2 regions of the Clostridium sp. AF32-12BH genome follow, and region 1 is predicted to be linked to the other one. Evidence: predicted binding sites of a transcription regulator. Region 1 holds the regulator's gene; the other holds the start of a gene.
What was found. Region 1 encodes Rex, which represses fermentation and respiration genes when NADH is low (regulators of the CRP and FNR family bind a similar motif). Its sites were predicted from a motif close to ATTGTTAANNNNTTAACAAT; they were not measured.
Positions count from the first base shown of each region.

Region 2: DWZ40_RS10700 (isocitrate/isopropylmalate family dehydrogenase) is a predicted target of Rex. The motif match lies at 2,262-2,281, and genes of this name have one in related genera.

Region 1 covers NZ_QUEH01000012.1:47,507-58,941, forward strand. Annotated here, with positions in the region: gene dnaG (DNA primase) at 1-354, shown strand, start outside; gene rpoD (RNA polymerase sigma factor RpoD) at 417-1,535, shown strand; gene DWZ40_RS12690 (class I SAM-dependent methyltransferase) at 1,598-2,305, shown strand; gene DWZ40_RS12695 (Nif3-like dinuclear metal center hexameric protein) at 2,283-3,080, shown strand; gene DWZ40_RS12700 (nucleoside kinase) at 3,150-4,805, shown strand; RNA gene rnpB (RNase P RNA component class A) at 4,904-5,250, shown strand; gene DWZ40_RS12710 (hypothetical protein) at 5,337-6,230, shown strand; gene abc-f (ribosomal protection-like ABC-F family protein) at 6,200-8,176, opposite strand; gene DWZ40_RS12720 (redox-sensing transcriptional repressor Rex) at 8,353-9,027, shown strand; gene DWZ40_RS12725 (NAD(P)H-hydrate dehydratase) at 9,214-10,728, shown strand; gene alr (alanine racemase) at 10,755-11,435, shown strand, end outside.
Region 2 covers NZ_QUEH01000009.1:93,030-104,464, reverse strand. Annotated here, with positions in the region: gene citF (citrate lyase subunit alpha) at 1-158, shown strand, start outside; gene DWZ40_RS20075 (SLC13 family permease) at 155-661, shown strand; gene DWZ40_RS20070 (SLC13 family permease) at 721-1,248, shown strand; gene DWZ40_RS10705 (LysR family transcriptional regulator) at 1,347-2,219, opposite strand; gene DWZ40_RS10700 (isocitrate/isopropylmalate family dehydrogenase) at 2,324-3,178, shown strand; gene otnK (3-oxo-tetronate kinase) at 3,192-4,430, shown strand; gene DWZ40_RS10690 (class II aldolase/adducin family protein) at 4,415-4,993, shown strand; gene DWZ40_RS10685 (RraA family protein) at 5,184-5,828, shown strand; gene DWZ40_RS10680 (aconitate hydratase) at 5,859-7,877, shown strand; gene DWZ40_RS10675 (PrpF domain-containing protein) at 7,864-9,003, shown strand; gene DWZ40_RS10670 (hydratase) at 9,133-11,435, shown strand, end outside.

The DNA of each region.
Region 1 (11,435 bases):
TTTGAGAAGATTGCCGGCATCATTGATGCGGATGATTTTCGGGAGCCATTATATCATGAAGTTGCACAGATGGTTTTTGATGGTCATAAAGAAGGGAACTTAAACCCGGCCGGGATCCTGAATCGATTTATCAACGATGAAGAACAATACAAACAGGTGGCGGCGTTGTTCAACGCAAGCCTGAATGATTCCTTAAATAATGAAGAACAGCGAAAAGCATTTTCTGAAACAGTGCTGAAAGTGAAGAAAAACAGCCTGGATGAGGCAAGCCGGAGCGCAACCGACATTGCGGCGCTCCAACAGATCATCCGGCAGCAGGCGGCGCTGAAAACGCTTCAGATATCCATTGACTAGTGAAAGGACCGGATGGGCAATTCCTTTTCCGGTGATCTGCATTTGAGAAAGGGCGGATAGATATGGAAGAACGTACACAGACATTTGATGAGAAACTGGGACTGTTGTTAGAAGAGGCAAAAAAGAAGAAAAATGTGCTGGAAAACCGGGAAATCCTGGATTTTTTCAAAGGCGAGATCCTGGATCCGGAAAAACTGGACCGCATTTATGATTTTCTGGACAAACATAACGTAGATGTCCTTCGTACAGAGGAAGAAGATGATATGGAACCGGATCTGTTTCTGGACGAGGACTCTGAAGAGGAAGAAGAAGCGGAACTGGATAAAATCGATCTTTCTGTACCGGAAGGAGTCGGGGTGGAAGATCCGGTCCGGATGTATTTAAAGGAAATTGGAAAAATTCCGCTTTTGACCACGGATCAGGAAATTGAGCTGGCAAAACGCATGGAACTTGGCGATCAGCAGGCAAAAAAACGTCTTGCTGAGGCAAACTTAAGGCTGGTGGTCAGCATTGCCAAAAAGTATGTAGGAAGAGGCATGCAGTTTCTTGATCTGATCCAGGAAGGCAATCTCGGTCTCATCAAAGCTGTGGAAAAATTCGATTACCGCAAAGGATATAAATTTTCGACTTATGCTACCTGGTGGATCCGGCAGGCAATTACGCGTGCGATCGCGGATCAGTCCCGCACAATCCGGATCCCGGTACACATGGTAGAGACGATCAACCGTCTGATCCGTACGTCCAGACAACTGGTGCAGGAACTTGGCAGGGAGCCAACGGCTGAGGAAATTGCAGCCAAAATGGAAATTCCGGTAGAACGGGTACGGGAAATCCGGAAAATATCCCAGGATCCGGTGTCGTTAGAAACGCCGATCGGCGAGGAAGAAGACAGCCATCTTGGCGATTTTATTCAGGATGACCATGTGGCAGTTCCGGCGGAAGAAGCGACATTCACCCTTCTTCATGAACAGTTAATGGAAGCTTTGGGTACGCTGACAGACCGGGAACAGCAGGTGCTGCGTCTTCGGTTCGGGTTAGAGGATGGAAAACCGAGAACGCTGGAAGAGGTTGGGAAGCAGTTTCATGTGACAAGAGAGCGAATCCGCCAGATTGAAGCAAAAGCGCTTCGGAAACTGCGTCATCCAAGCCGCAGCAAGAAATTGAAAGATTATCTTGACTAAACAATATAGAAAAGGAAGGTAACTGGGCGAACAAAAACAGTTACAAAAGGAACAGAGATAAGATGAAATTATCAGACCGGTTAGAACGGATCGCTGCACAGGCAGCGGAGGTTACAGAAGGATATGTGGCAGATGTTGGGACGGATCATGGATTCGTCCCGATTCGCCTGATCGAAAGCGGAAAAGTAAAGCATGTGATCGCCATGGATGTGCGAAAGGGACCTCTTGCCAGAGCCCGTGAGCATGTCCGGGAGTTTGGCATGGAAGACCAGATCGAAACGAGGCTCAGTGACGGCTTAAAGGAATTAAAGCCGGGAGAGGCAGACACGGTGATCATTGCGGGAATGGGAGGCGAGCTGATGCTGCGCATCCTCCGCGATGGTGCGCATATGCATGCAAGTGTAAAGCATTATGTGCTTTCCCCGCAGTCAGAACTTTCTGCATTCCGTCATGGGCTGGAGCAGTTGGAATTTGCAATCCAGAAGGAACAGATGCTGGTGGAAGACGGTAAGTATTATGTGATCATGCATGTCAGTCCTGGAACGATGCATTATGAACATGCACATGAGTATCGTTATGGTGCGGATCTGATCCGGAAAAAAGATCCGGTTCTGCAGGAATTTCTGGAACGGGAACTGACGCAGGGAGAAGAACTTTTTGTGCATTTGTCCCAGGCAAAAACAGAAGGAGCAAAAAAACGCGCGGAAAGTCTGAAAAACGAATTGATGGAGACAAAGGAGGCATATCATGCTCTGCAGGGAATTGATTGAAAAACTGGAAGAACTGGCTCCGAAAAGTCTGGCCTGTGAGTGGGATAATTCGGGTTTTCTGGTCGGACGAGGAGAAAAAGAGATAACGAAGGTTCTGGTTGCGCTGGATGCGACAGACCGGGTCGTGGAACAGGCAGTTAGGGAGAAAGCAGACTTTCTGCTCACGCATCATCCGTTACTTTTCCGTGCAATAAAACAGGTAACGGATGCGGATTTTATCAGTCGGCGGATCGTAACATTACTGCAGGCAGATATTTCTTATTTTGCCATGCACACAAATTTTGATGCGGCACCAGGCTGCATGGCCGATCTGGCGGCGAAGCGTCTGCAGATTCAAAATGGGGAACCGTTAGAGGTGACCGGAGAAGTGCAGGGCGTTTCTGCAGGCATCGGAAAAACTGGGATTTTACCAGAAACCTGCTCGCTGGAGCAATTGGCAGAGACGGTGAAAGAAGTGTTTGGTCTGCCCTTTGCATTGGTTTATGGAAGTGATACGGCAAACAAACCGGTAAGTCGTGTGGCGATCTCTCCAGGCGCAGGCGGCAGTATGATCCGTTACGCACTGGAAAAGCATGCGGAAGTGTTGATTACGGGCGATATCGGGCACCATGACGCAATCGATGCAGCGGCGCAGGGACTGGCCATTATCGATGCCGGACATTATGGTCTGGAACACATTTTCATTCCATTTATGGCAGAGTATATCAGACAGGTTTCTGACGGTACGATCGAAGTAATCCAGGCAGAACCGGACTTTCCGGCAAAGGTAATCTGATACGAAACGGACTTTTCCCGGAGTTACGGATTTGAAAAGGAATCCGATCGGAAAGAAAGGAGAACGTTTATGCTTCATGTGTGGGTGTTAGGGCAGGAAAAGCAGTATCGCGAAGATACACTTTTAAAAGATGTAGCAAAAGAAGTGCAGGATCATTTTCGGCATGAAATTTTACTGGCAACGGTAGATGGAAAACTGCAGGAACTTCACAAAAAGGTAAAAGAAGGAAGCCGGATTGAGTTTTTGACTGCTGCGGATAAACCGGGCATCCAGACTTACCGGCGCAGTGTTCTGCTGATTTTGTTAAAGGCATTCTACGAAGTCGTTGGGGCAGAGCATATCAAAAAAGTTTCCGTGGAATACGCGATTGCCAATGGTTTATTTATTGAATCAGAAGGAACGTTTGAAAAAAATCAGGAGCTGGTTGATCGCATCAAAGAAAAAATGCAGGAGTATGTTGCGGCTGAAATTCCGATCATGAAGCGGAATGTGACGACGGATGAGGCTATTGAAGTTTTTCACCGTCACCGGATGTATGAGAAAGAACGTCTCTTCCATTACCGCAGGGTTTCCAGGGTAAACTTATACAGCATTGGCGGGTTCGAGGATTATTATTACGGATACATGGTACAAAATACCGGATATCTGAAATATTTTGATCTGATCCTTTACCGGGATGGCATGATGCTGCTTTTGCCGGAACAACATAATCCGGAACAGGTAGCAAAATTCCATGACAGGGAAAAGCTGTTTGAGGTACTGAATGAAACGGAAAGCTGGGGCAGGCAGCTGGAGGTGCCGACCGTTGGAGCGCTGGATGATGTGATCTGTCATGGCAGAATCAGCGAACTGATCCTGATGCAGGAGGCGCTGATGGAAAAGAAAATCGGTGATATTGCAGAACAGATCGCCAGCAGGCCGGACAAGAAAATTGTGATGATCGCAGGACCATCTTCTTCCGGAAAGACGACCTTTTCCCACCGGCTTTCCATTCAGTTAAAGGCGAAGGGCTTAAAACCACATCCGATCGCGGTAGACAATTATTTTGTAAACCGGGTCGACAGTCCGCGGGATGAAAATGGCAATTATAATTATGAGGCACTGGAATGTCTGGACGTGGCGCTGTTCAATCAGAACATGACCGATCTTCTGGCGGGTAAGACCGTGGAAATGCCGGAATATAACTTCATCAAAGGTGTGCGGGAATACCATGGCGATTATCTGACACTGGGCGCGGATGATGTGCTGGTCATTGAGGGAATTCACTGTCTGAATGAGAAACTTTCTTATGCATTGCCGCGAAAGAATAAGTTTAAGATTTATATCAGTGCACTGACGCAGTTAAATATCGATGAGCATAATCGTATTCCGACTACGGATGGACGCCTGATCCGCCGGATCGTGCGCGATGCGCGTACCAGAGGTTCCTCCGCCCAGGATACGATACGGATGTGGCCGTCCGTCCGCCGCGGAGAGGAAGAGAATATTTTTCCGTATCAGGAAGAGGCAGACGTAATGTTCAATTCGGCCCTTGTTTATGAACTGGCTGTCTTAAAACAGTATGCGGAGCCGGTTCTGTTTTCCGTACCGCGTGACAGCGCAGAGTATGTGGAAGCAAAACGGTTGTTAAAATTCCTGGATTACTTCCTTGGTGTCAGCAGTGAGGAAATTCCGCATAATTCCCTGATCCGGGAGTTTATCGGCGGATCCTGTTTTAAAGTCTGAACACGGACAGTTTGTGTGTGATGTGTCCGACGTGGTGGTGGAGTTGCTTGAAAGTCTAAGTTGACAGCACCCCGGAATCGTGGTAGAATTGGGAGCATTGAGTAAGACAAATGGTCGCTGCCGCAGAAACGAAAGGCTGCGGGAGAGGAAAGTCCGGGCTTCACAGGGCAGGGTGCCAGATAACGTCTGGCGGAGGTGACTCCAGGGACAGTGCAACAGAAATATACCGCCGGCTTTGCCGGTAAGGGTGGAAGGGCAGTGTAAGAGACTACCGCCCGTCTGGTAACAGACGGGGCACATGTAAACCCCACTCGAAGCAAGACCGAACAGAAAGCATAAGGCGGCCCGTCTGCTTTCGGGTAGGTTGCTTGAACCAGGTGGTGACATCTGGTCTAGATAGATGACCATTCAACGACATAACCCGGCTTATCGTCTTGCTCATAACCTGATCTTACGAGGGTGGCGCTTCTTAGTGCCCCCTCTTTTTGTATATGTGGAGAGATCGCTTTGCTTTGGAAACGAGGTGGATTTATGAAACAGCATCGAATGCGCATAAAAAGTACCGGTTTGTTTTTTCTGCTTTGCTTTTGGCTGTTGTTTGTTTTTCCGTCCTATGCGATGGATGCTCCCGGAAGCGGAGGGAAAAACTGGAGTTACGGAAAGGATCATCACTGGACTTACCGGGATCAGGACGGGCAGCTGCATACAGGCTGGCTGTACTATGAAGGGGAATGGTACTGGTTCGATGAGCATGGATGGATGCAGACCGGAGGAACCAGAACCATTGACGGGATCCGTTATTTTTTCTTCAGCAATGGACATATGGCTCATAATCAGTATGTGGATTTAAAGTTTTTGGGAGAAGACGGCCAGGAGGATAAGAAAGGGGAAATCCGGGTGATCGGAACCAGAAAACCGGATTCCGAAGACAAGGATCTGATCACGGATTATCTTTATGAGGTGCCAAGAGGGTGGATCCGGCAATTTGTGAAGGACGGCTGGCAGTTCCTTTTTTACACGAAGAAAACTTACTTTGAGGCTCCATCTACTTCTTCCGGGATCTATTATGTCCGCTACAGTACGGACCGTCGCTATAAAAAAGTGAAGTTTTGTGATGCCGATTCCATCTTACAGGCGTTTGGGGAATACGTCGCCTATAAAGCAGGATGTTACCGGGGAGACAGCGCCGTAATGCAGGAATACTGGAAAGTCAGTCCGGTGCTGGAACGCATTTTGGAGATCCCGGATTACTATGCGGAAGATGCAGGCTTTTGTTTTGGAACATTGTTTTCTGCCTATGTAAGCGGAGAAAAAACGGAAGAACTGCGCCGGAAATTTCCAGAACTTTGCGAAAAACTGGAAATGATCCTGCATCAAAAAGAAGAGCCGGCAGATCATTCTGCCAGCTCTTCCCATGTCTCATAGAGTTCTTCCAGTTTTTTCTGGAGGGACTCTTTTTCATTATTCAGTTCTACCAGGCGTGCTACATCGGTGTAAATTTCTTCCTGTGAGAGCAGCGCGTCAATTTCACCATCACGGGTTTCCAGACGATGGATTTCGTCTTCGACCTTCTTTAAGTCATTCTGGCGTTTACGGATGCGCGCCTGTTCTTCTTTCTGGGCTTTCCAGTCCAGCTTTACCTCTGTTTCCGCTGTGGATTTTGCCATACCGGGAACGCCTGTGGCTTTTAAATTTCCGTTTGCTGCAGCTGTTCCAATCGCACGGTCGCGTTCTGTGTGTTCCGAATCCACGTAGAGCTCTTTCATGAGATCCTTCTTTTCCAGATAGTAATCGTAGTTACCGATATAATTTAAGAACGTCTGACCGGTCAGTTCCAGAATCCGGGTTGCAGTCTGGTTGATGAAATAACGGTCGTGGGAAACGTAAAGCACGGTTCCGGTATAATGTTTCAATGCATTTTCCAGAATTTCCTTGGAGGTAATATCCAGGTGGTTGGTTGGCTCGTCCAGGATCAGGAAGTTGGCCTCCGAGAGCATAAGCTTGGCGAGGGAAACACGTCCGCGCTCCCCACCGCTTAAATCGGAGATCCGCTTAAATACATCGTCCCCGGTAAAAAGGAACGCGGCAAGAATGTTGCGGACTTGTGTGTTGGTCAGGTTCGGATAGGCATCCTGCACTTCCTCGAAGACTGTTTTTTCCATATGGAGAACGTGATGCTCCTGATCGTAGTAACCGATATGGACTTTGGATCCCAGCGTGATGGTTCCGGTGTCGGCCGGGAGCATACCGTTGATGATCTTTAATATGGTAGTTTTTCCGGTGCCATTGTTTCCGATGATGGCAACCCGTTCTCCGCGTTTGACTTCCATATCTACATGGGAGAACAGGTGGGTGGAACCAAAGGATTTGCTCAGATCTTTGATGGTGAGGACATCGTTTCCGCTGACAATGTTTGGCTCCAGGGTGATCCGCATCTCATCCTGGATCTCGGCAGGCTTTTCTAAAACCTGGATCTTGGAGAGCATTTTCTCGCGGCTTTCTGCACGTTTGATAGACTTTTCCCGGTTGAAGGATTTTAATTTGGTGATGACCTCCTCCTGGTGTTTGATTTCCTGCTGCTGGTTTAACCAGGCCTTCATCTGGGCAGAGCGGATCATGGCTTTCTTTTCGCTGTAGGCAGTGTAATTTCCAAGGTAGACAGAAGCATGTCCCTGCTCCAACTCCACAACTTTTGTGACAACGCGGTTTAAGAAGTACCGGTCATGTGCTACGATGATCACGGCACCGTTATAGTTTAAGAGATAGGTTTCCAGCCAGGCGATGGATTCCATGTCCAGATGGTTGGTTGGCTCATCGAGGAGGATGATATCCGGGCGGGAGAGCAGAAGCTTGCCGAGGGATACACGGGTCTTCTGACCGCCGGAGAGGGTTGAGACTGTTTTGTCAAATTCGTCTTCCGTGAATCCGAGACCTTTTAATACTCCGGTCAGTTCGCTTTTCCAGGCATATCCGTTTTCCAGCTCGAATGTATGGCTTAAACGGCTGTATGTAGAAAGCATCTGCTCCAGTTCTTCGCCTGAGGCATGCTGCATACGGATCTCCAGTTCCCGGATCTCAAGCTCCATGTCGATGATGGGCTGCTTGACTTCTTTTAATTCTTCATAAATGGTACGGCTGCTGTCCAGATCCTGATGCTGTGCCAGGTATCCGAGTGTTTTGCCTTTTGCAAGGACAACTTCGCCGGAATCTGCAGCGAGTTCGCCGACGATGATCTTTAACAGAGTGGACTTTCCGGCTCCGTTGATTCCGACAATCGCGGCTTTTTCCTGGTCTTCTATATGGAAAGAAACTTCGGACAGGATTTCATCTGTACCAAATGCTTTGCTGATGTGATTGCATGATAAAATCATAGATAACTCCATTTCGTTACGTTTTCTACTATAAGACTTATCAAGTATAATATAGGTTTTTGGCACTTGTAAAGGCTTTCTGTGTATTTTTTGCTCAGGAATTGTTTGAACATTGACATAGATTTCGCAAACGGTTATAATAGATTACAATAGTTTACGTATAGGAGATGTGCAGCATGGAAAACAGAGAGATATCCAAAGCAGTCATTACAAGGCTTCCGCGGTATTACCGTTACCTCGGAGAGTTATTGGAATCAGGTGTAGAGCGTATCTCATCCAATGAACTCAGTACCCGGATGAAAGTGACTGCTTCCCAGATTCGTCAGGATTTAAATAATTTCGGAGGATTTGGCCAGCAGGGCTACGGGTATAATGTAAAATACTTATATACAGAAATCGGTAAAATTCTTGGAATCGACCGCCAGCATAACCTGATCATCATCGGTGCCGGAAATTTAGGACAGGCGATTGCGAATTATGCAAACTTTGAAAAGCGTGGTTTCATTATCAAAGGAATGTTTGATATCAATCCAAGACTGATCGGTCTTGTGGTACGCGGTATAGAGATCCGTGGTGTCGACGATCTGGAACAGTTCATCAAAGACAATAACGTCCAGATGGCGGCACTGACCATCCCGAAGACGAAAGCACCGGAAATCGCGGACAGGCTTGTGAATGCGGGAATCAAGGCAATCTGGAATTTTGCGCATGTGGACCTGAATGTACCGGATGATGTCGTTGTTGAAAATGTACATCTTTCGGAAAGCCTGATGCGCTTGTCCTACCGGGTATGCAGCATGCAGGACCGAAAGAAAGAAGAAGAGCAAAAGAAGGCGCAGGGCGAATCATAACAGAACCGTGTGAAGGGGAAGCGCGTTATTGTTCACAGGCTGGTTTTTGAACAGTAATGCAAGGGCCGGCAGGCAGGGGTAAGCGAATTCTCCTGCCTGTCGTTTTTTGCTACATGGGAAAATGAGAGTTGCCGGGCACGTATGCGCAAACAGCAGCAAACGATGTCCTATTCAAGGAGGCGGAACATGAATTATGCAGTAACTGCACAGCAAATGAAAGCAGTCGACCAGAATACAATCAGGGAAATCGGGATTCCGTCAATGGTTTTGATGGAGCGCGCAGCGCTTGCAGTTGCTAAGACAGCAGAACGTATGGCAGCCGAGCGGGGATGGGGAAAAAATGCCCATATTCTTGCGGTATGCGGGACAGGAAACAATGGGGCAGACGGTGTGGCAGCCGGGCGGATTTTGCAGGAACGCGGCTATGAAGTCAGCCTTTTCTTTGCCGGAAATGCGCAGTACGATTCGGAAGAGATGAAACATCAGAAGCGGATTGCAAAAAATTTAAATGTGCCGAAACTATCGGCAGAAGAATATGAAAACGCAGATTGCGACATCATTCTGGATGCCTTGTTTGGAATTGGTCTTGGCCGCGATATTACCGGGGAATACCGAAAAGTACTGGAAATACTGGAACGCATACGTGAGCGGTGTGATGCTGGTGTGATCGCAGTCGATACACCATCCGGAATTCATGGAAGTACGGGAGAAATCATGGGAGCAGCACTGGCTGCCGACGTGACGGTAACGTTTGGATATCCAAAAACAGGACTGTTATTGTATCCTGGAAAAAAATATGTTGGAAAACTTGAGGTGGCTGATATCGGCTTCTCAAAGATCAGCCTGTTAAAGAGCGGATGGGATGCAAAGGTCCTGACGCCGGAGGATTTAAGCAAGCTTCCCAAACGGCAGGAAGACGGCAACAAAGGGACTTTTGGAAAAGTCCTTGTGATCGCGGGAAGCCGTGGAATGAGCGGGGCTGCTTATTTTACAGCGCTTGGCGCATACCGTACGGGAGCGGGGCTGGTGAAAATCCTTACTGTGCCGGAAAACCGGACAGTCTTGCAGACGCAGCTTCCGGAGGCAATCGTATCCTGCTATGATCCGGATGAAGAAGAGACCATGCAAACAATACTGGAAAAGGAGTGTGCCTGGGCTGATGTGATCGCAGCGGGACCCGGACTGGGGCAGGATGCTTACACAGAGTATCTGTTGGAAACGGTTCTGTCCGACGCTTATGTGCCGATTGTTCTAGATGCAGATGGGTTAAACTGTGTGGCATCCCATCCGTATCTGACACGTTATTTTACAGAGAATATTATTATTACACCGCATATGGGCGAAATGAGCCGGCTGACCTCGGTTCCGGCAGCTGATCTGAAAAAGGCACCGCTGGAAGAGGCTAGGGCCTATAGTGCCCGTTATGGCACCGTTTGTGTGTTAAAAGATGCAGTTACTGTGATCACGGATAAGGATGGCGGTACCTGGATCAACCAGAGCGGCTGCAGTGCCATGGCAAAAGGCGGTTCCGGCGATGTCCTGACCGGCGTGATCGCAGGTCTTTTGGCCCGCGGCATGGAATGTGCTGAGGCAGCAGCGTTTGGCGTGTATGTTCATGGACGTGCGGGAGAGTATGCGGCAGACAAATTTGGAGAAAACGGAGTGCTTGCCACGAATCTGGCAGACAGTATTTTAAAATAGATAGAAACGAGGAACAAAATTAAATTATGAATCACAGGCAGTATACACGGGTTTATGCACCGGTAGATTTGGACGCAATCAGGTTTAACATGGAGTCCATGCGCAGGAATATTGACAAAAGCACTGGTATGATCGGAGTCATTAAGACAGACGCGTATGGTCATGGATCTGTCCCGGTGGCGGAGGCGATTGAGGACTATGTGGATGGGTATGCGGTAGCAACGATCGAGGAAGCCATGCTTCTTCGCCGCAATGGCATCAAAAAAATGATTCTGATCCTGGGTGTGACACATCCATCTGCCTACCAGGAACTGATAGAAAATGAAATCCGGCCGACTATTTTTACCATGGAACAGGCAAAGCCTTTGTCGGATCTGGCCGTCAGCATGGAGAAAACAGCCCGGATTCATCTTGCACTCGACACCGGAATGCGCCGGATTGGTATGGAAGCAGATGAGTCCGGCGCGGATCTGACAGCAGAAATCGGCAATCTTCCAGGCATTGAGATCGAAGGACTGTTTACCCATTTTTCCAGGGCAGACGAAGAAGAAAAAACATCTGCCATGACGCAGTTAAACCGTTATCTGCATTTTACAGATTTATTAAAGGAACGCGGAATTGAAATTCCCATGAAACACTGTTCCAATAGTGCAGGAATCATTGATTTGCCACAGGCAAACTTAAACTATGTTCGCGCCGGTATCACC
Region 2 (11,435 bases), on a different contig from region 1:
CCATCTGCACCATCGAGGAATTGCGAGATCAGGCTTATGCCATTACAGGTGCACCGGATCAGGTACAGTTTGGCGATAAGGTAGTTGGTATCATTGAAGCACGTGACGGCAGCATCATGGATGTAGTCCGCGAGGTAAAGGAGTATTCATTTTCTTGATTTCTTATTTCACCATGATGTCAGATGCGGGATTATTTGATCCGATCATCAATTTTCTGATTAAACGGGCAGGAAAGAATGTGGCAACCATTTTCATCGCAATTGTGCTTACCACTTTTGTGGCACATCTGGATGGCTCCGGGGCAACCACATTTCTGATCGTGGTTCCGGCATTTCTGCCAATCTGCAAGCGTATGGGAGTACGTCCGCAGGCACTTTTAGGAGCTATGTGCGGTGCATACGGCGTGATGAACCTGGTTCCGTGGGGCGGTCCGACCATGCGTGCGGCAAGTGTGGCAGGCGTAGAGGCCGGAGACCTGTATGGCTTTATGATTCCAGGTGTTGTATGCCTGGCAATCGCAGCGTTTGGCATTGCAATCGTAGTTTCCATGATTGAGAAAAAAACGGAGCGGAAGCTGGAATTCATGTACAGGAACTGGCGAATGCGAATGGGGAGAAGAAAGAAACAAAGAAGAGCATTTATTATTTCAACCTCGTGCTGACTCTGGTGATGTAAGTATTGCTGTTTAGAGACCTTCCGGTTCCGCTGTATTCCATTTTTATGGTAGCATTTGCAATCGGTCTGATCGTAAACTTCCCGAATGCAAAACAGCAGAACAAGAAGATCAAAGAGTATGGCACCAATGCCATGGTTATGACCATGACCCTGTTTTCCGTTGGTATCTTCATGGGTGTCATCAAAGATTCCGGCATGGTAGAAGCGATGGCAAACGCAATTGTTGCTGTGCTTCCGTCAGCAATCGCTCCGCACATGCACTGGTTCATGTGTCTGTTCTCCGTACCGCTTCTGATGATCCTTGGTACCGATGCATTTTACTATGCACTGCTTCCGATCATCATCGGTGTGGTTGAGCCGTTTGGCGTAGCACAGGAGACTGTGGCAGCAGCATTTCTGCTGACTGCAACCATGGGAACTCCGGTCAGCCCGTCTGTAGCAGCAACTTATGTAGGCCTTGGTCTTGCAGATGTATCAATTGGTGAGCACATCCAATATTCCTTGAGACTGGTGTGGCCGGCAAGCATTGCGGTGCTGATTATGGCTACCGTGATCGGTGTGATCAAATTCTAAAATTTTATCAAATCAAATCAATCATTTCTGCCAAAGCAGAGACTTGTGTGAAAGGATGCAGGTCTCTGCTTTTTTGTTGCCATGTATCCGGAGGAAGATTAAAACTTATTTTCGGAAACGGAACTGCCGAGCAGTGCATCCAGAAACAGTTTTACCTGCGGGAGTTCGGCATACTGATGCTTGTAAAGCACAAAGGTATTTCGGAGGAATGGAGAACCATCTTCCATATAAAGTTCTTCGATATAGCCATCAAAATCATCCAGACAGATGCGTGGCAAAATGCACCAGCCAAGGCCGTAGCGCGCCATTTCCTTGCAGGTATCAATGCTGTCAATCCACATATGCGGACGGATCTGGGCAAGATCGTGTGCAGTCAGCCATCGGTCAATCCGGGCGGATAAGTCTGAGTCTGTGTGGCGGCCAATGTAGGAATATTCGCTTAAAGACCGTCCCTGGTTTTCTTTGCTGCAGACGAAGCACATCGGTTCGGAAGAGATAAGCTGTATGGCTTCATCCCAGACATACCGTCCCCGCATGATCGCAATGGCAATTTCATCCCGGTTTAATAACTGGAAGAGATGCTTGCTCTGTCCGGTCGTGATCTGTACGTCCACGAGCGGATACTGGTCGGTGTAAGCCTTGATAATTCTGGGGAGCCGGTAGTGGGAGAAGTTTAAAGAAGAACCGAGGCGGAGTGTGCCGCAGACCTGATTCTGACAGGCAGAAACCTGTTCCTTTAACTTCCGGCTGTTTGCCAGGATTTCAGAAGCATAGGGAAGAATCTGTTCTCCGGCAGGTGTAAATAAAATCCCCTTTTTGGAGCGCAGAAACAGGGTACACTGAAGTTCTTCCTCCATTTTCTGAATCCGTTTGGTGATGGCAGGCTGTGTCATATACAGTTTTTGCGCTGCTTTTGTGATATTTTTTGACTCATTTAATTCTAATAACAGTTCATAATCTTTTTCATCCATGGTGAGCATGCCTTTCTGAAAACATTCCAATAGGTTATTGATATTGATAAAATTATACCATTGTACTTTATGATAAGCAACTGAAGGTAGCCATCAAGGGACCGATGAGTGTAGAAAAAATGAAAGGACGGTTTGTATATCAGCGAAAAGACGGAAGCAGCCATATTTATCCATCCAACAACAATGTGATACGGCAGGAACTGGATTGCTTTGCATGCCCGAGACCGGCAAAAGGAATTCCGGGAATTTCCGGTAAAAATGCAGACATGGATGTTGTAGTGATCCGGGAAATTTCGGAAGGAATTTATTCTGCGATCGAACATCGGATTGGCGGAGATACTGCCTCGGAAGCTGTAAAACTGATCACGAAAAAAGGGGCAGAACGGATTGCAAATTATGCGTTTGAATACGCATTAAAGTATGGAAGGAAAAAGGTAACCTGTGTCCACAAGGCAAATGCAATCATTCTGACAGATGGCCTCTTTTTGGAAACATTCCGCAGAGTAGCAAAGAATTATCCACAGATCGAATCGGATGATCTGATGGTTGATGCAACAGCCTTTTATCTTGCTACGGATCCGACGCGTTTTGACGTGATCGTTACCATGAATCAGTATGGAGACATTTTATCGGATCTGTGTGCAGGTCTTGTTGGCAGTCTGGGACTGGGGGCTGGCGCAAATATTGGTGATCAGTGTTCTGTTTTTGAAGCCTGTCATGGTTCTGCCCCGGATATTGCCGGGAAAAATATTGCAAATCCAACATCTCTGCTTCTGTCCGGCGCTATGATGCTTCGCTATATGGACCTTAAAAAGTGGGGAGATTTGGTAGAGGAAAGTGTAAGAGCCGTTCTGACAGAAGAAACATGCATTACCAGGGATGTAGGCGGAACTGCGTCAACGGATGAGTTTACGGATACAGTGATCACGAAGCTTCTGGAAAAGAAAAAGGAAATCTGAGTGGAGAAATTTTATGGCCATTTTGGGATGTGTCGCAGATGATTTTACGGGAGCAGCCGGTATGGCCTCTTTTTTGAAAAAAGGAGGCATGCGGACACTCTTGCTAGATGGTACACCAGAAGAAATGCAGGAAACCGATCAGGCAGACGCGATCGTGATCGCATTGAAAACCAGGACGCAGGAAACAGAGAAAGCGGTCAGCCTCTCTCTGGAGGCGTTACAGTGGCTTAAACATCAAGGATGCAGTCATTTTTATATCAAATACTGTTCTACGTTCGATTCGACTCCGAAGGGAAATATTGGTCCGGTGTGCGATGTTGCTATGGATTTTTTACAGGTAAAAAGCGCTTTGATCTGTCCTGCATTGCCGGTAAACGGAAGGACAGTAGAACAGGGCAACCTGTATGTGAATGGTACTTTGCTGCAGGACAGTTCCATGAAAGACCATCCGCTTACACCGATGAGGGATTCCAACCTGAAAAGACTGATGGAGGCGCAAAGCCGGTATTTCTGCCTGGAAATTGGAACTTCTTTTTCGGATTCTGATCGAAGCGGGAAAGAAATTCAGACGCCGCATTATCTGATACCAGATTGCCGGACAGAGGAAGACGCAAAGAAAATTGCGGAAACCTTTGGCAGCCTGAAGCTTCTGACAGGGGGAAGTGGAATTGCAGAACCGCTTGCGCGGTATTTGCTTCGGTATTATCAAAAAGAAAACCGAAGTATGTATCCGCTCCTGCTTGCCGGGAGCTGCAGTGTCGCGACAAGAGGACAAATTGCGCAATATCAGAAAAAGGGTGGAAAAAGTATTCAGATCACACCTGCGATGCTTTGCGGACACGACTGGAACATCGTGGAATTTTGGGAAAGTATCAAATCAGATTTATCATCCGGCCCTGTTTTGGTTTATTCCAGCGCCGCACCGGAACAGGTAAAACAGGACCGGGCACTATATGGCGATGTATCCGGACAAATTGAAAAAACGATGGCAGCACTGGCCCGACTGGCTGTAGAGTCAGGAGTTACCGGAATCATATCTGCGGGCGGAGAAACCAGTGGGGCAGTGACGAAAACATTGAATCAGAAAGCATTTTGGATCAACGAAAGCGTAGCACCGGGTGTTCCGGTTATGACTCCAGTGGGAAACAGGTGTTTGCGCCTGATTCTGAAATCAGGAAATTTTGGAAATCAGGACTTTTTTGAACAGGCGCTTGGCATGATTGAAGAAAGGAATTTATGGACGAACTATTAAAACAGAAGTTAGAACAGGCAGTCTGGGCAGCACATGTGCTATTCGAGCGTGGAACCGTGAAAGGAAATACCGGAAATATCAGTGTCCGGCACGAAGATAAGATTTATATCAGTGCATCCGGCACCTGTTTTGGAACGTTGCGCCCATCTGATTTTGCAGTGATGGATATCGAAGGCAACCTGCTTGAGAAAAAAGCAAGCAAGGAATGGCCCCTGCACCTTGCTGTATATCGGCATAAGCCAGAGGTACGGGGAGTGATTCATACGCACAGCACCTATGCGGTTTTATGGGGAATGCAATGCGTGCCGGGTACTTTAGATGTAATGCCGGATATTACACCTTACCTTCGCATGAAACTGGGAACTGTGGGGTGTGTGGAGTATGCCATGCCCGGCTCAAAAGAATTATTTGATGCGTTTGAAAAAGAAGCCGACCACAGTGACGGATGGCTTCTTATGCGCCATGGAACCGTCGTTCCGGGGAAGACGATATTAGATGCGTTTTACGCGCAGGAGGAGTTGGAGGAGACGGCGAAGATCCTGTTGGAGATGCAGGGGAAGTAACGTTAGCAGAAAGAATGTGTTGATAGGATAACAGAAAACTGGAAAATAACGGAGCAATCGGAAACGGGTTGCTTCGTTATTTTTTACCTGTATTATAGAAAAAAGTGTATAAGGAACATGTAAAATCATGTATTTTACTTATGATAATCCATGCGTTACAATCAAATCATAAAACGGAAGGGGAATACATATGGATACTTTGATAAAAAAAGCACAATTCACCCGTCCGCCGAAAGACCTGATCGAACGGCTGCGGGCATTTACCACTCCGGAACTTTGCGACGGGGCGGGATTATATCATTCCATGGATTACCGGATCAAACCCTGGATCGGCAGAAAGAAGATCGTGGGTCCGGCGGTAACGGTCGATGTGCCAAGTGGAGAAGGAAGTATCGTCGCAGATGCAATCCTTGCGCTGGAAGAAGGAGACGTGCTGGTTATTGCAGGGAAAGGCAACTGCGACTGTTCCTACTGGGGAGATCACCGGAGTATTTGCGCGAACCTTATGAAAGCAGAGGGCGTGGTGATCGATGGTGCTTTCCGGGATCTGGAAGGATGTGAGGAAGCAGGCTTTCCGGTCTATGCGAAAGGTCTAACCTGTGGTACAGCGGCAAAAAGCGGGGCAGGAGCCATCAACGTTCCGGTCAGCTGTGGAGGCGTCTGCGTAAGACCGGGTGATATTGTGATCGGGGATGTCAATGGTGTCTGTGTGCTTACCCGGGAAGAGGCGGAGGGTGTTATAGAACGCGCATTGAAAAAGATAGAAAACCAGCGCTATACCATCGCTGAGATGGAGCGTACCGGTGAGGTTTATACAAAATTGTTGAAAAAATAAAAGCAAACAGAGAAAAAGGAGCGTATTCACATGGGAATGAACATTACAAAAAAGATTCTTTCTGCACATCTTGCGGCACCTTCTGAGATGAAGCCGGGAGAGGAAATCCTTCTGAAGGTGGATCAGACTCTGACCCACGATATCAACGCGGTTATGACTTATCTGGCATTTGAGCAGGTTGGTCTGGACCGCATCCGTACAGAATGCAGTGTCAGCTATCTGGACCACAACCTGTTATATCTGGATAACAAGACTCCAGACGACCATATTTACCTGCAGTCTGTCGCAAAACGCTATGGTGTTCATGTTTCCAGACAGGGAAACGGAATCTGCCACGCAGTACAGGTCGCACGGTTTGGTGTTCCCGGAAAGCTGTTAATGGGCGGCGACAGTCATACTCCGCATGGCGGCTCGATCGGCATGCTTTGCATTGGCGTGGGCGGCATGGACGTGGCAACTGCGATGACTGGTGTTCCGATGCATCTGAAAATGCCGCAGATCATCAGGGTGAATCTGACTGGCCATCTGCAGCCGGGCTGTAATGCAAAAGAGGTAATCCTGGAAATGCTGCGCCGCGTTGGTATTAAGGGTGGTCTTGGCAAGGTATTTGAGTATGTCGGACCGGGCGCTGCAACCTTAAGCGTTTCGGAACGTGCCAGCATCACCAACATGGGGGCAGAGATGGGGGCAACTACTTCGATCTTCCCGGCAGATGAGCGTGTACGTGAGTTTTTGAGAGCGGAGCAAAGAGAAAAAGACTTTACAGAAATCCTTCCGGATGAGGATGCGGAGTATGACGGTGAGATGGAGCTGAACTTAAGCGAGCTCGTTCCGCTTTGCGCATGCCCGCATCAGCCGGACAATGTGATCCCGTTAAAGGATGTGGAAAAGAAAAAAGTACAGCAGGTATTTATTGGAAGCTGTACCAACTCCAGCTATTCGGATATCGCGAAAGCAGCACTGGTATTCAAAGGCAGACATGTGCATGAGGATGTGAGCTGTACCTGCGCAATTTCTTCCAAGCAGATTTACAAACTTCTGATGCGGGATGGCTATATCGATATCCTTCTGGATGCAGGGGTAAGACTTCTGGAGCTTGCCTGCGGACCGTGCTGCGCCATCGGTCAGTCACCGGCTACCAAAGGTGTGGCCGTTCGTACCTCAAACCGGAACTTTAAAGGCCGTGCAGGCAATCCGACGGCAGAAATTTATCTGGTGAGCCCGGAGAGTGCGGCTGCAACCGCGATTACCGGTACCTTTGCAAGTGCAGAGGATATTCTTGGAAGTGATCTGTCCGTATTGGCAGAAGTGAAAGAGCCGGCAGAGTTTCCGGTAGACGATTCCATGATTATCGAACCGCTTCCGGAAGAAGAAGCAAAGAAGGTCGAGATTGTGCGCGGCCCGAACATTCAGCCGCTCCCGGTCCCGGACGCTCCGGAACAGTATTTAAAGGCACAGATCAGCTTAAAGACGGTAGATAACATTACGACCGACGATATCACCCCGGCCAGCGCGGAGTTTTCGAGTATGCGTTCCAATATTCCGCTCATGAGCCAGTATTGCTACCACCGCTACGATCCGGAGTTTGCAGCACGCGCGAAAGCCATGGGCAGGAGCATTATCATCGGCGGTGAAAACTATGGTCAGGGATCTTCCCGCGAGCATGCTGCCATTAACCCGATGTATCTGGGGGTCAAAATGGTGATTGCAAAGAGTATTGCCCGCATCCACAAAGGAAATCTGATCAACCACGGCATCATCCCAATGGTATTTGCGGATCCTGCAGATTACGACAAACTGGATCTGCTGGATGAGCTGGAGGTTGAAGGTCTCCTTGATCAGATGAAAACGAGAGAAGTAACCATCAAAGACCTGACAAAGGGGATTTCTTTCAAGGCAAAGCTGGAGCTTTCGGATAATGAGCTGGAGGTAATCCTTTCCGGAGGCCAGCTGCGTCACCTTCAAAAGCAGTTAAAAGAAATGGAAACTGCAAAAAATAGGGAAATGTCAGAACAAAAAGAAAGGAATGGTCAGTATGAGAACTTTTAAAACGGTATTTATGCGTGGCGGCACCAGTAAGGGTTGTATGTTTCATAAAGAGGATCTTCCGGAAAACCGGGATGAGTGGGACAGCATTTTTCTTCAGGCCATGGGTGACCCGGATCCAAAACAGATTGACGGGCTTGGCGGAACGGTTTCTTCTAATAATAAGATTGTAATCGTCTGGAAGAGTGAGGAGCCGGGGATTGATGTAGAGTATCTGGTGGGACAGGTCATTGTTGGAAAGAGTCAGGTGGATTATAAGTCTAACTGCGGAAATATGACCGCGGCAGTTGGTCCGTATGCGGTAGAAGAGGGGATGGTTGCCATTACCGAGCCGGTGACCACGGTCCACATGTTAAACCGGAATACAGATAAATACATTGATGTGACGGTTCCGATCGATCCAGAGACAAAAACATTCGCCCAGGAAGGAGACTGTGCCATTGCAGGTGTGGATGGAACAGCAGCGGAATTGAATGTAAAATTTCTGAATCCGGCAGGAGCGAAGACTGGAAAGCTCCTTCCGACCGGGACCTGCGTAGAGACTTTGGAGATTCCTGATTTTGGTCCGGTCGAGGCCACCATTCTGGATGTGTCCAACCCCATGGTGCTGGTAAAGGCTGAGGATATCGGCATGACCGGTACGGAACTTCCGGAGGAAATAAACAGCAATCAGGAAGTTTGTGCGCTCCTGGAGAAGATCCGCGGTGTTGCCTGCTGCAAGATGGGCTTTGCAAAAGATCTGCAGGATGCCACAAAGAACAGTCCGGCGGTGCCGAAGGTCGGCTTTGTGACGGTGCCGAAATCCTATACCGATATTGCCGGACAGCAGGTGAAGGCAGAGGATATGGATGTTTGTGCCCGTGTCATTTCGGTATTCAAATGCCATAAGGCATGTCCGCTGACTTCTGCAAGTGCCATCAGCGTGGCAGCAGCCATGAAGGGATCTGTAGTAGAGAAGGTGCTTCGCAGTTCTGGCAATGCGGGAAGTGTCCGTATCGGTCATCCGAGTGGTATCATGACGATGGTGCCGGAACTGATAAAAGAACATGGAGAGCTGAAGTTTCCGAGTGTAGGGGTCCAGAGAACGGCACGCCGCATTATGGATGGAACATTGTATATCCGCAGGTAAATGAAAATGCGATGAATATTTGACAGACTGCCGCAAGGTGTCCATGGTGGCATTTTGCGGCAGTTTCCTATTTTTTATAAAAGACATTTTGTGACAGACGCAAGATGTTCTGAATTGGAGGAGATTGAAATGGTAAGATTAACCGGTCATGGAGTTGTGCTTACAGCTGACGGCAATTTTATAAAAGCAGGAAATGCAGCAGAACAGGCGGAAGGAAAAACAAAGACAATGGCATATGGAATCCTGAAAGCCCACAATCACAGCGGCAATATGGATCAGCTTCAGCTGAAATTTGATGCTCTGGTATCTCCAGATAATAACTATGTGAATATTTTACAGACAGCCCGGGCGAGCGGGATCCAAAAATTCCCGGTCCCGTATGTGCTTTCCAACTGTCACCATACACTCTGTGCGGTGGGCGGTACGATCAATGAGGATGACCATGTATTTGGCCTTGGAAATGTGAAGAAATACGGCGGCATTTTCGTTCCGCCGTACCGGGCAGTCCTTCATCAGTATATGCGGGAAATGATGGCTGGGTGCGGAAAGATGATCCTCGGGTCAGACAGTCATTCCCGTTATGGTGCCCTGGGTACGATGGGTATCGGAGAGGGCGGCGGTGAGGTGGCAAAACAGCTGCTTGGGCGCACTTATGATATTGCCTACCCGCCGGTGTTGGCTGTGAACCTGACCGGGACTCCAAGACCGGGCGTTGGTCCGCAGGATGTGGCGCTGGCCCTGATCGCGGCAACATTCCAGAATCATTTCAACAAAAATAAGGTGTTGGAGTTTGTGGGAGAGGGCATACAAAATTTAAGCATGGAATACCGTATGGGAATCGATGTTATGACAACGGAGAGTGCAGCGCTTTCCAGTGTCTGGTGTACCGATGAAAAAACGGAAGAATTTCTGACCGGACACGGACGTGGCGATGCCTACCGGAAAATGCAGCCAGAGAGCGGAGCGTACTACGACGGTCTTATTGAGATTGACCTTTCCAGCGTGGAGTGCATGATCGCACTGCCGTTTCACCCAAGCAATGCCATGTCAATCCGCGAGTTCAAGGAACGGATGCCGGAAGTGATCAAAGAGGTGGAAGAAGCAGGAAACAGGATCAAGGGAGACCATGGTGAGCCGTTTTCTATCCAGTCTCACTTGAAAAATGGGGAATTCTATGTAGACCAGGCACTTGTCAGTGGCTGTAGCGGCGGTCTGTTTGAAAATATTGTCGCTATGGCGGATATCCTAAAGGGGTATGGAATCCCGGGAAGCGGTCTGAATCTTGGCATGAATCCGGCCAGTCTCCCGGTCATGGCAGATCTGATGGAACAGGGGATTGCCGGGGAACTGGCAGTCAGTGGTGTAACTCTTCGTCCGTGCATCTGCGGTCCCTGCTTTGGCGTGACGGATGTACCGGCAAACAACCAGGTCAGCATCCGCCACATGACCAGAAATTATCCGAACCGGGAAGGCTCAAAACCGGGACAGGGGCAGATGGCCTGTGCCTGCCTGATGGATGCCCGCTCGATTGCAGCAACTGTCCGGAATGGCGGAAGACTGACTGCAGCAACGGAACTGGATGTGGAGTACCGCAATTTAAAGCATCATTTTGACCCGAAGATCTATGAAAACCAGGTGTTTGATAATTTTGGAAAAGGCGATGATTCCGTGGAACTGACGATGGGACCGAACATTGCAGATTGGCCGCAGATGCGGCCGTTAACGAAACATCTGTTATTAAAAACAGCAGGTTCTTACCATGGATCGGTAACTACGGATGAACTGGTTCCATCCGGCGAGGCATCATCTTTCCGGTCCAATCCTGAAAAGATTTCTGAATATACCATGATCAGCCGCGATCCAGAGTACGTTGGCAGGGCCAAAGAAGTACGGAAACTGGAGCAAAGCCGGAGAGAGCAGATCTGCAAAGCGGAAACTTTGGCGGGAACAGGATCCGCTACAGAACAGAGAGATGCAGTACATACAGACGCAGTACATACAGGCGATGCAGCGTTTGACCATCTTCTGAAAAAGCTTACCGGTGAACTCCATTGCAGCGTTTCTGATATTACCCTTGGAAGCCTGATGGTCAGCGATCAGATTGGTGATGGCTCGTCCAGGGAACAGGCAGCCAGCTGCCAGAAGGTTTTAGGTGGCTTTGCAAACCTTGCGAATGAGTATGCTACGAAACGATATCGTTCCAATCTGATCAACTGGGGCATTCTGCCGCTCCGGACAGAGGAAGCGCTGGAAATTCCGGTGGGAAGCTATCTGCTGATCCGGAATGTGCGGGATGTGGTGGCTGCGTGCAAAAATCCAGTTACCGTACAGGTTCTGGATTCGGAAGCAGGAACGGTGCAGTCAGAAATCACATGCACACTGGATGCATTGACGGAGGAGGAACGAAAGATTCTGTTATCAGGTTGCCTGAT